DNA from 3 places in the Exiguobacterium sp. MH3 genome. Region 3 is predicted to be linked to each of the others. Evidence: riboswitches for the same ligand, from Rfam matches in the RefSeq annotation. Region 3 holds a riboswitch; each other region holds the start of a gene.

Evidence for each region. A riboswitch is a leader RNA that binds a small molecule or an ion and turns the genes downstream of it on or off. The one in region 3 is predicted to bind thiamine pyrophosphate.
Region 1: another riboswitch for thiamine pyrophosphate. It lies ahead of tenA (thiaminase II); the one in region 3 lies ahead of U719_RS08470 (ECF transporter S component).
Region 2: another riboswitch for thiamine pyrophosphate. It lies ahead of thiD (bifunctional hydroxymethylpyrimidine kinase/phosphomethylpyrimidine kinase); the one in region 3 lies ahead of U719_RS08470 (ECF transporter S component).

What each region holds. Positions count from the first base shown of each region.
Region 1 covers NC_022794.1:955,788-959,691, reverse strand. Annotated here, with positions in the region: gene U719_RS04810 (glycoside hydrolase family 3 protein) at 1-914, shown strand, start outside; gene U719_RS04805 (hypothetical protein) at 954-1,250, opposite strand; gene tenA (thiaminase II) at 1,302-1,997, opposite strand; TPP riboswitch at 2,072-2,178, opposite strand; gene U719_RS04795 (DUF1002 domain-containing protein) at 2,372-3,253, shown strand; gene abc-f (ribosomal protection-like ABC-F family protein) at 3,533-3,904, shown strand, end outside.
Region 2 covers NC_022794.1:549,286-553,189, forward strand. Annotated here, with positions in the region: gene U719_RS02760 (murein hydrolase activator EnvC) at 1-640, shown strand, start outside; gene U719_RS02765 (murein hydrolase activator EnvC) at 841-2,118, shown strand; TPP riboswitch at 2,184-2,294, shown strand; gene thiD (bifunctional hydroxymethylpyrimidine kinase/phosphomethylpyrimidine kinase) at 2,410-3,213, shown strand; gene thiM (hydroxyethylthiazole kinase) at 3,194-3,904, shown strand, end outside.
Region 3 covers NC_022794.1:1,594,448-1,598,351, reverse strand. Annotated here, with positions in the region: gene U719_RS08480 (energy-coupling factor transporter transmembrane protein EcfT) at 1-500, opposite strand, end outside; gene U719_RS08475 (ABC transporter ATP-binding protein) at 472-2,001, opposite strand; gene U719_RS08470 (ECF transporter S component) at 1,998-2,570, opposite strand; TPP riboswitch at 2,671-2,770, opposite strand; gene U719_RS08465 (50S ribosomal protein L25/general stress protein Ctc) at 2,866-3,543, opposite strand; gene U719_RS08460 (GNAT family N-acetyltransferase) at 3,833-3,904, opposite strand, start outside.

The DNA of each region.
Region 1 (3,904 bases), 640 kb from region 3:
TCTTAAAGACGTTTGACGCCGGTGTCGATATCGCGCTCATGCCGACGATCCTTCGTTCCGAGCAGGATGTCACAAAACTCGACCGGATTTTCAAGGATGTGATCGCAGCAGTCAAAGATGGTCGCCTCTCAGAGGAACGGATCGATCAATCGGTTGAGCGGATTCTGACACTGAAAGCAGAACGCGGAATTTGGAACGGTACGACTGATTCGACATCCCTAGCTGAAAAAATCGCGCAATCGAACCAAATCGTCGGTAGTCCCGAGCATAAAGCAAAAGAACGTGCGATGACGGAAGCCGCGGTCACACTCGTGAAAAATGATCAGCGGACCTTACCATTCAAACCGAAAAAGAATGCCAACGTTCTTGTGATCGCTCCTGCGGCGGATCAAACGGACAGCATGAAAAAAACGATCGCTTCCCTACCGAAGAATCGGAACTGGCACGTGACGACAGCGAATTACTCGGCTACTACGCTACCGCTCGACCAAAACCCGACATTACGGGCGCAACTCGATGCAGCAGATTACATCATCGTCGGTTCCAACGTCAACACGAGTGCTAAACTACTACCTACTGCACCAGAACAAGCGATTCCGGCTTCGATCTTCCGCTATGCGAAACAAACGGATACACCATCCGTCCTGCTCAGTCTCCGTAACCCATACGATGTCGCCGTTCAACCGGACGCACCGGCACACGTCCTCGTCTATGGCTTCAAAGGTGATCCGAACGGTCCAGACTCCGAAGCAGGCAATCTAAAATCAGCGGGACCGAACCTGCCTGCAGGTATCCGAGCAATCTTCGGAACGTTCAAACCGCAAGGCACTTTACCGGTTGATGTGCCGGTCTTTAAGAACGGTGTCTTTACCGATCAACTGCATCTCGAATTCGGTGACGGCTTTAAAAACTGAAAAAAATGATGACGTGATACACCAAAAGACCGAAGCTCCTTAAAGGATGCCTCGGTCTTTTAATGATTGATACGGATATTCAGCTTCTTCTTTCGCACGATGGTAGACGCGGTATAACCAATAAGTCAGTAGTGCATAGACGACGATGACAAGAACAGCAGAAATGTAGCTCCCCATGCTATACGCTACCTTGAAGTTTCGAGTCGATGCGGATATACCGGATAACACGATCAACGTTGGGATGATAAGTCCTACAAATCTTACTTTGACTTTACCAAGCATTCGTTGCATAGCATATGCCGCGAGGATTACGAGTGTGATGACTATGATTTCCATTCCAATCCCTACTTTCACTAGATGGTATTCCTAATTCTACCATCTACTGGTTTAAGAAGATACCGGGCGAGCTGGAATCGTTTCGTAGACCGACGTGAACGTCTCTTCCGTCCACCCCATGTGCCAGAAGAGTAACTCATAGTAACAACTCGTCACGAAATGACGTTTCATCCGCTCGCGTTCCGTCTGGCTCGCTTGCTCCGCCAGCGCATCAAGCCGTGCAATCTGTTCAAAGACGACCTTTTCAAACCATTCCGAGCTATACGTGTCGATCCATTGCTGATAGATTTTTTCTTCCGGTGTACACGTTAGTAATTGTTGCCCGACTTCATAATACAACCAGTAACATGGCAAGATGGCAGCAATCGTCTCACCGAGCGTTCCTTCACTCGCATGATGCATGTGCGAGACATACGCATATGCTGTCGGTGCCGGTTCAAATGCTTCAAGATCTGCTGCCGTAATACCGAGCGGCTCAAAAAATGATTGATGTAAGCTCAACTCTGCCTCGTAAGTCGAAGTCGCATGCTCGGCAAGTGTCGCAATCGTCGCGAAGTCGTCTGCTTTTGACGCTGCCTTCGCTTGAATCTTCGCAAAGTGTTTTAAGTAATAGGCATCCTGCATGACGTAATGCCGAAATTTCGAGAGCGGTAACGTCCCCTCCCCGATTCCTTGTACGAATGGGTGCGTAAAACTACTATCCCAATACGCTTGTGCCGCTTGTTTGATTTCTTGTGTGAATGTCATGATCTCATCCTCCTCGTTTAGTTATGAAACGAAAAAACACCACCCCGAAACACACGGGCATGGCGCAAGAAGAACAAGACTTGACGCCACTTCCCTCCGTAAGTACGAACTTAATCAGGTTCAAAGGGTCCGAACGTCTTCGTTCGTCTCAGTCGGTCTACCGACTCCCCTAGTGGTCATTATTCGATTCAAATTCACTATAGCATGCTGAAAACGGAAGTCAAGTTGTCTCCTTTTCGCTATACTATGGAGTGTCAGAAGACGGATATCGTCTCCATCTGCAGACCGATTCCGAACTTCTTTCGTTCTCGTACACTAACTTTAGTACCTGATACTATAATTCATTCTGTTACTTACAATTGGAGGATTTCATTATGCATACACCAACAAAAATCATGGCATCAGCCGTTATCGCTTCTGCTTTATTACTCCCAACAGCCGCATCCGCCGAACAAGTCGTCGATAAGACGATCGTCACACTCGGGGAGTCGCTCGGCGCAAAAGATAAAGCATGGGTGCTTTCACGTCTCAATGCACCGGAAGGGATCACACCGATCATCGCCACTTCTGCTGACGAGGAAAAATATCTCGGGAAAAACATCCCACAGTCGCAAAAAGGCGGCAACATGTATTCGTCGGCTAAAATCGAACTGACGGAAAAAGGAGATGGACTCTCCGTCTCGACGGAAAACATCACATGGGTGACGAAGGATATGTATCTCAACGCTCTCGTCACAGCGGGTGTCAAAGATGCCGACATCACGATTACTTCCCCTTACAAGGTGACCGGGACATCGGCACTGACAGGAATAATGAAGGCGTACGATCAAACTTCCGCTGAAACCGGGATAAAGTTAAGTGACGAACGCAAGGATCTAGCACAGCAAGAATTATCAGTCACATCAGACGTTGGAAAAACGGTCGGAACGGATAAGGTGGCTGACTTGATGAATGAGATCAAGGCTGAGATCGCCAATCAAAAACCGGAAACCAAAGTCGAAATCGAAAACCTGATCGTCCAAGTCATTCAAAACAACAATATCCAGTTGTCTGACGCACAAATGGACCGGCTGACGAATCTGTTCAATCAAATGGAGCAAGCGAACATCAACTGGGGACAAATCGAGAGTGGATTGAAAAATGCGGGACAAGACATCCACGCGTTCGCAACTTCAGAAGAAACGAAAGGATTTTTCGCTAAATTATTTGATGGACTCAGTGACTTCTTCAGTTCAATCGCGGGTGTGTTCAAATAATTCAGACTTCCGTAACTGACAAAAAAATAGTAAACTAGATGTATCTGAAACGAAAGGTGGTGTGAAAAGATGGACTTTGCCGCGTGCAAACACTGGTTGATGGAACAATTGTATCTGTTGCGCGCGATTTTTCATGGAATGGCGTTCTAAGGCACCCGTCTGCCCTTTTTTAGAACTTCATGATTGAAAAATACAGCAAAGCGCATCTTTCACACGTGATGGAGAGTGCTATTTGCGCTCTCCTTTTTTTGATGCGCGCGAAAGGATCGACTTACTATGATGATTTGCGACATTCAACACCTAACCAAACAATTCGGAGGCGAGACAATTTTAACGGATGTTTCCCTCTTCTTAAACGAACACGACCGTGTCGGTCTAATTGGACGAAACGGGAGTGGCAAGACGACATTACTCCGCTTGCTTGCTCGCCTTGAGCAACCGGACGGTGGTGTCATCTATCAAAAGAGCGGTTTGACGATCGGCTATTTGGAACAACTTCCTGTTTATAGTGAGACGATGACCGGACTCGACGTCCTTTGGACAGCGTTTGAAGACATCCTCGCGATCCGTTCTCGGATGCAACAGTTGGAGCAAATGATGGCGACAGCACCAGAGAATCTTGATGCGTTACTCGCACGATATGCGGAAGCG
Region 2 (3,904 bases), 1.0 Mb from region 3:
AGCAAAAGCACGAGCAGAAGCTGAAGCAGCTCAAGCAGCAGCTCAAAAAGAAGCGGAACAACAAGCCGCTAAAGAAGCAGCAGCTCAGCAAGCAGCACAAGAGAAGGCAGCGCAATCAGCAAAACCTTCTGGTTCGACGAAACAATCGGCACCAAAACCATCTACACCAGCACCAACTGCGCCAGCACCGTCAGCTCCTGCGACACCTAAACCGTCACCATCATCAGGCGGACTCTTCATTCATCCAACTGCTGGTGCTGTGACACAAGGGTATGGTTCTGCAGGCGGAGAAAACGGTTATACGTTCCATAACGGGATTGACTTCGGTGGTCCAGTTGGCACGCCGATCGTTGCAGCTGCAACTGGTACAGTCATTACAGCATCAGGTGGCGGCCCTTACGGAAATCACATCATGATTGCTCACCAATTGAACGGGAAGACATATACGACAGTCTATGCACATATGAGTTCATTGAACGCTAGTGCAGGTCAACGCGTCAGCCAAGGTCAACAAATCGGTACACGTGGTAGCACAGGAAACTCAACAGGTCCACACTTGCACTTCGAAATTCACGTTGGTGGATACAGCTACAGTGCAACAGGTCCAGCTAACTCAGTAAATCCAATGACTATGTTTTAAACAGTGAAGAATCGTTGCATATGCAACGATTCTTTTTTTTATATTTGATAAGAAATATATATATTACAAAAAAACGTTTTCACTTGAAATGTAAATGAAATTTTTTTGAAACGATTAGGGTGCTATAATCTATTTCAGATATGAGAGAAACTTGAATACTATAATAAAAAATGAAAATACATAAGTGAGGAAAACGATATATGCTAAAAAAACTAATTTCTACCATTGTTTTAGGGGCATTACTTACAACAGGTACACAACCGATCGCGGCAGCAACGATTAAAGAAAAAAAGGCAGAAAATGCCGCTGAACAACGTAAATTAGAAAAAGAGATTAAAAAGCAAGAAGCTAAAATTTCAAAAGAACAACGTCAAATCAATCGAATCGACGCAGCGATTAACGAAAAGATTTTCCAAGTTTCCGAAAAAAATAAACAAATTAAACAGTTAAGCAATCGAATCGATGAGTTAAAGGCAGACATCGTTCGTTACGAGGAGATGCTACAGAAGCAGGAAGAACTTCTCGGTGATCGTTTACGTGTTTTCCAAGAAAACGATGGAAACTCGATTAAGTGGGAAGAAGTCATTTTTGGATCAAAGGATTTAGGTGATTTATTCAGCCGAGTCATGGCGGGTAAAAAGATTGCTGAACAAGATGATAAAATGATTTCAGATTACATCGCGACACAAAAAAAATTAGCAGAAGCAAAACAAGCACTCGTTGAGAAAAAAGCGGAGCAAATGCAAGAAAAGAAAGTATTGCTTGAACAAAAAAAAGCGTTGAAAGCTCAAATGAAAGAGCGTAGTGCTACACTCAAAAAATTACGAAAAGGGAAGACGAAGTTTACGACAGAACTGTTAGACGCAAAAGAACTGCAAGCGACTCTCGAAGCGCAAGAACGTGCGATTGCGGCAGCGAAGGCAGCGGCTAAAGCAGCGGCTGAAAAAGCAGCAGCAGAGAAAGCGGCAGCTGAAAAAGCTGCTAAAGCAAGTGCTCAAGCAGCAAAACAAGCCAATAAGAATACAGAATCAACAAGTTCAGATACAACACCAATCGCTTCAGGTGGTGGGAAATTTGTCCGACCATCTTCTGGTGGGGTATCACAAGGGTTCGGACCAGCTAGTGGAGCAAACGGTTATACATTCCATAATGGCGTCGATTTCAAAGGTCCCGTCGGATCTCCGATCGTCGCAGCAGCAGCCGGAACCGTCATTACAGCATCAGGTGGTGGACCTTACGGAAACCACGTCATGATTTCGCATTTCTTGGATGGAAAAGTCTATACGACGGTTTACGCTCATATGAGCTCATTATCTGTTCATGCAGGACAAACGGTCTCTCAAGGTCAGCAAGTCGGAACACTTGGTAGTACAGGAAATTCAACAGGACCACACTTACATTTCGAACTACATGTCGGAGGTTATCAATATAGTGCTTCTTCTCCTCTGAATGCAGTGAATCCATTGGCATATCTGTAATCAAAAAACGGGCTTCGGCTCGTTTTTTTTTTGCTGCTGTGCTACAGTTAAGGCGAAACGAATACTTGAGCAACTAGGGGAGCTGGAGGAATCCGGCTGAGAGGAAAACCAATCTGTTTTCGACCCTATTACCTGAACTGGATAATACCAGCGTAGGAAAGTTGAGCCGAACGGATACCGGAATGCGTGTATAACGCTTTCGTATAGCGTCGACTGCTTTTTTACAGCGGTCGACGCTTTTTTTGTCGGTCACGACTCCCTTACATTGCTCGATGGGAAGGTGAAAAGAACATGAAACATGTACTGACGATTGCAGGATCCGACTCCGGTGGTGGAGCTGGGATTCAAGCAGATTTAAAAACCTTTTCGGCTTTAGGCGTTTATGGAATGAGCGTCCTGACAGCTGTCACGGCGCAAAATACGTTGGGTGTTCAAGCGGTGGAAGAGTTATCTCCAGAAATCGTAGATGCCCAGTTAACGTCGATTTTTTCAGACATTCGTGTCGATGCGATCAAAATCGGAATGGTCTCGAATGCGCAGACGATTCGTGTCATTGCTACACATCTCCGCAAACAGACAGTTCCGATCATATTAGATCCCGTCATGGTCGCTAAAGGCGGTCATGCCCTATTGCGGACGGAGGCTGAACAAGCATTGATTTCGGAGCTTTTACCGCTTGCGACACTCGTCACACCAAATTTACCGGAAGCGGAGCGTTTAACAGGACGATCGGTCACCAATCTAGATGAAATGCGACTGGCGATGCATCAATTAGCTACACAGACAGGGGCAGTATTACTAAAAGGTGGACATCTCTCAGGAGCTGCGACGGATTTGTTGTTTGATGGGGAAGTAGAACACCGCTTCACATCGGAACGGTTAGACAATCAACATACTCATGGAACTGGTTGTACCTTATCTGCGGCGATTGCGGCGCGGATGGCGCTTGGAGAAGATTTGACAGATAGTGTAAGACAAGCAAAGAGCTATGTCACGGAGGCGATTCGTCATGGATTTGCTCTCGGACAAGGTATTGGACCGACACATCATTTTCATTCACTTTGGAGGGATACACATGTTTACGACCATTCTTGAACACAAACCACTCATTCACCATCTGACGAACACGGTGACGATCAATGACTGCGCAAACGTCACACTCGCTGTTGGAGCATCACCCGTCATGGCGGAAGATATTCGCGAAGTAGAAGAAATGGTTAGACTCGCGCAAGCCCTTGTCTTAAACATTGGTACGATCGATGCAGACATGCAAGCAGCTCAACGACTTGCAGCCGGTGAAGCGGGACGTTTAAATGTCCCGATCGTTCTTGATCCAGTTGGAGCAGGAGCAACGACATTACGTACTGACTTTTCTAAAGAACTCATTGATCTCGGGTGTACGGTCATCAAAGGAAATACTTCTGAAATCAAGACGTTACTTGGGGAAGACGGACGAACTAAGGGAGTCGATGCTGCGGGAGATGCAATGATGGATCGAGAAAGTATTCGTGCATTCGCTCGCAAACACAAATCTGTCCTCGTCGTGACAGGTCCGAACGACTATATCACGGATGGAACGCGCGAAATGGAATTACATGTAGGAACACCTCGTCTAGGAGACATCACGGGTACGGGCTGTATGACGGCCTCCTTGATTGCGAGCTTCCTCGGTGCAGGATATACAGCGTTTGAGGCGGCTGTTCACGGAACATTCGTCATGGGAAAAGCAGGAGAACAAGCAGCCTCCGCGCAAGGTCTTGGTGATTTTAAACGAGAGTTGTTCAAT
Region 3 (3,904 bases):
ATCCGAACTTGCCGTAAGACGCGAACTTCTTCGATCAAATGTGGAAGAAAGCGGATCCCGGCAAGAAATCCGTACGCGAAGCGAGGCGACACCTTTGCTTGGTGAATCAAGCTCATCACGAACCGGGTCGCATCGGTCGTCGTGACGAAAGCGAAACTTAAGCAGACGAACGTTGCCATCCGTAAGGCAAGTAACCAGCCGTGCATGACACTTTCCGACGTGACATGAAACCAACCAAACGACCATAGAGGATTCGTTCCTTTGCCGAAGGCTGCCATCATCCAGAACGTCAATAAGAATAATAGACTGTAAGGTGCGAGTCGTTTCAAGAAATCGTGAGGACCCCACCCGGAGAGGAGTAGCAGCGCGATAGCAAAACTCAGGAACACCAACGTCTTGACCCAGTCGTTCGTTGCAATCAAGGCAAACATGATCAAAACCAATCCGCTACCTTTGATGACAGGATTGAGTTTAGCGAACGGTGACGCGTTCGTCTGCATTGCGCTTCACCTCCTGGAATTGGTACGAAAGTGGACGTTGTAGCTGACAGCGTTCGAGTAACGGAACGTCAGCGAATAATTCGCTCGGACGTCCGTCAAAGGCAATCCGGCCTTGCTCCATGACGAGGACACGATCCGCGTATCGGGCAACGAGTTCCATATCGTGTGTTGCCATGACGAGCGTCGTTCCGTTTTGTTGTTCCGTCAACAACTGTTCCATGAGCCGCCGTGTCGTCAATCCATCCTGTCCGAACGTCGGTTCATCGAGCAACAATAAATCCTTCGTCTGCCCGAGCATCGTCGCGACGCTGAGCCGTCGTTGTTGCCCCGTACTAAGCGCAAGCGGTGACTGCTGTTTGACAGATGCGAGTTCCAGTCGTTCGAGCAACGCTGTGCGCTCATCACTCGTCGCTGCCCGGTGACTCCAGTCGATTTCCGCTTCGACTGTCAGTTTGAGAAACTGCAGATCCGGTTGTTGAAAGACATAACCAACGTGCTCATAAAAGCGTCGCCGGGAGTAACGCTGAGCCGAACGTTCCTGGAACCGGTATGTTCCACGATGCGAGAGCAACCGACCGAGTGTTGCAAGCAACGTACTTTTCCCGGAGCCGTTTGCCCCGAGCAGCATCACCCATTCTCCCGTCTTCAGGGAAAATGTCGCATCGGTCAGCGGGTAAGGTGCTTTCGTCGATAATGCAGCGACGTGTAACAAGGGAATGCCTGCAGTAGCGACTGGAGGAAGCACATGAAGTCGCGCTGCTTGTGGTCCATCTATGGGTAACGTCTCTAACGTGTACGGATACAAAGAGGGAACAGCGATCCCTTTCGATTGAAGATCCGTATACGCCTGCGGGAACAAATCCTGCGGATGCGCCGTTGCAGTCACCGATCCGTCCTCAAGTAAGACGATTTTGTCGATGTAAGGTAAACAGACATCGAGTTGGTGTTCGATCAAGACGATCGTTAAATCATGTTCTTTCTGAATCTGAAAGATCAACGCCATCAGCTCGTGTTGCCCGATCGGGTCAATCTGAGCCGTTGGTTCATCGAGTAATAAGATCGTCGGCTCAAGTGCCAGGACCGCAGCGAGCGCGAGGCGTTGTTTCATCCCCCCGGATAGACTCGCGATTGGTGTCGAGAAGGGGAGAGGGAGACCAACGAGTGCGAGTAAGCGTTCAATTCGTTCCTCCATCTCTTCGCGTGGAATCGACCGGTTTTCTAAGCTAAAAGCGATTTCGCGTCCGATCGTTTCCATGCAGAACTGTTCTTCTGGGTTTTGGAATAGCACTCCGACCGAACCGGACCGGGTAACGGTTCCCGTCTGTTCGACTTCAATCGTCTCTGGTGTCAGTCCGGCTAGGGCATGAAGCAGTGTCGTCTTGCCACTCCCGCTTCGTCCGAGCAGAAGGGTCGTTCCTTGCTCGATCGTCAGCGATACATGATCGAGCACCGACTTCATCTGACCGGGGTAGCGGATGCTGAGGTCGTCGACAGTAATCATGCGACTTCCCGTTTCGCACGTCCTGCCGCAAACCCGTTCAAGACACCGGTCGCAACAAGGCGACGGACGAGAATCGCTGCAAGCAAGCCGCCCAGTAATGCGCCACTAATTAATTGTAAGCCAGTTGTCGCAAGCAACGTCGTCGTCGTGTAGTAACCGAATCCGTTCGCGATCAGACTATAGACAATGCTACCAATCGCGGCTCCAACACCCGATAACATCAATGTCCAGGTGTCATAACGGCGATAACGCGTCATCGCAAAGACGAGTTCCGCACCAAGCCCTTGGCATACCCCGATTAGAAGAGCCGATAAACCAAAGTGACTACCCGTGAACAGCTCGACGGCTGCCGCGACGATTTCCGCGATGAGAGCGGCACCTGGTTTTTGAATGATTGCTGCGACGAGCGGGCTCGCGATGATCCAGATCCCAAACATCCAGTTGGCACCGACAGGTCCGAAGATCGCAGACATCGGTAACCAGAGTGTTGACCAACCAAGATAGATGACCCCGCAAGCGACGGCGAGCATCATCATGACCATGATTTCTTTCATTTTCCAGTTTTGCATTAGGTACGTCCTCCTTAGAATGGGGGAGACGCCAAAAAAGACCGCCCTCCGTAAAAAAGAGAGCGGTCCTCAGAAAAACTGCGCGCAGCAGGAGTCATTGGATGTGATCGCTCCACTTTCCTACGCTAGTATGAACTAGATCAGGTTCGAAGGGTCCGAAGTGAATCGTCTCAGCCAAATGGGCTCCCCTAGTGGATATGGTAATAGGTGATACGCTGTTCACTTTAGGCAATCTTCTGTCTATTGTCAAGACACAAAAAAACGATACGCCACGAAGGGCGTATCGTCAAACGACTTATTTGTTGTCTTCGTTCTCTTCTTTTGCTTCTTCTGAAGACTCTTCCGTAGCTTCCGCTTCGTTGTCTTCACCAGCTTCCGCTTGTGCCTCAGCTTCTGCTTCTTCGATTTCCTCAAGCTCTTGTTCAAGCGTTGATTCGACGACAGCTGCGACTTGAATGTCGCCTTCAGTGACGATACGGAAATCTTTTTGTTCCGGAAGATCAGCTACAGAGATCGAATCGCCGATTTCGAGGTTCGTGACGTCGACTTCGACGTTCTCTGGCAATTTATCTGGTGTTGCTGCGACTGTTACTTTAAAGAGTGTCTGTGACAGGAATCCGCCGACTTTAGCGCCAGCTGCTTCGCCGACGAGTACGACGTCTGCTTCGACTTCTGTCTCTTCATCCATTTTAACAGCGATGAATTCAACGTGATCGACAGTTGGTGTGAAGACATCCATATCACGACGGTTGATCAAGACGTTAATATTTTTACCGTCGAGTTTCAGTGAAATCAAGACGTTCTCACCGTTTTCTCGAACGATTTTAAGCAATTCTTTTTCTTCGAATGCGATTGGTGTACTTTCCACTTTGTAACCATACACGACACCAAGAGCTTTTCCTTCATGACGTAATTGTTTACGGAGTGAGCGTGGACGTACCTCGCGTTTTTCGGCTGTTAATTTAACTGACATGTTCATTTCCCCCTTGAATTTGGTATAGCCCTCAAAAGGTAATGAATGTAGGAGCAGGACAAGTCCTGAACAATTTAAATATGCTAAGACAATCGGTTTCAGACTCTTTTGAATCTGACGCTTTCGTGACTTTGCATTTCTCTCCCAGGTCATTACGCTGATATTGAGAAACATGTGTGAGTAAGTCACCGTTTGATGCGGTGCTAGTGAGTTTATACCCCTATGTTTTAAATCCTTAAACCTCTATTTTTTATTTTTTAAAGTCGAAAGACCTCCAAACCGCTTGAAATCAAGGGTTGAGAGGTCTTTCGTTTTTTTCATTTTTTATGGTGATGCGTTGGTTTTCACGAACCAGCACGCG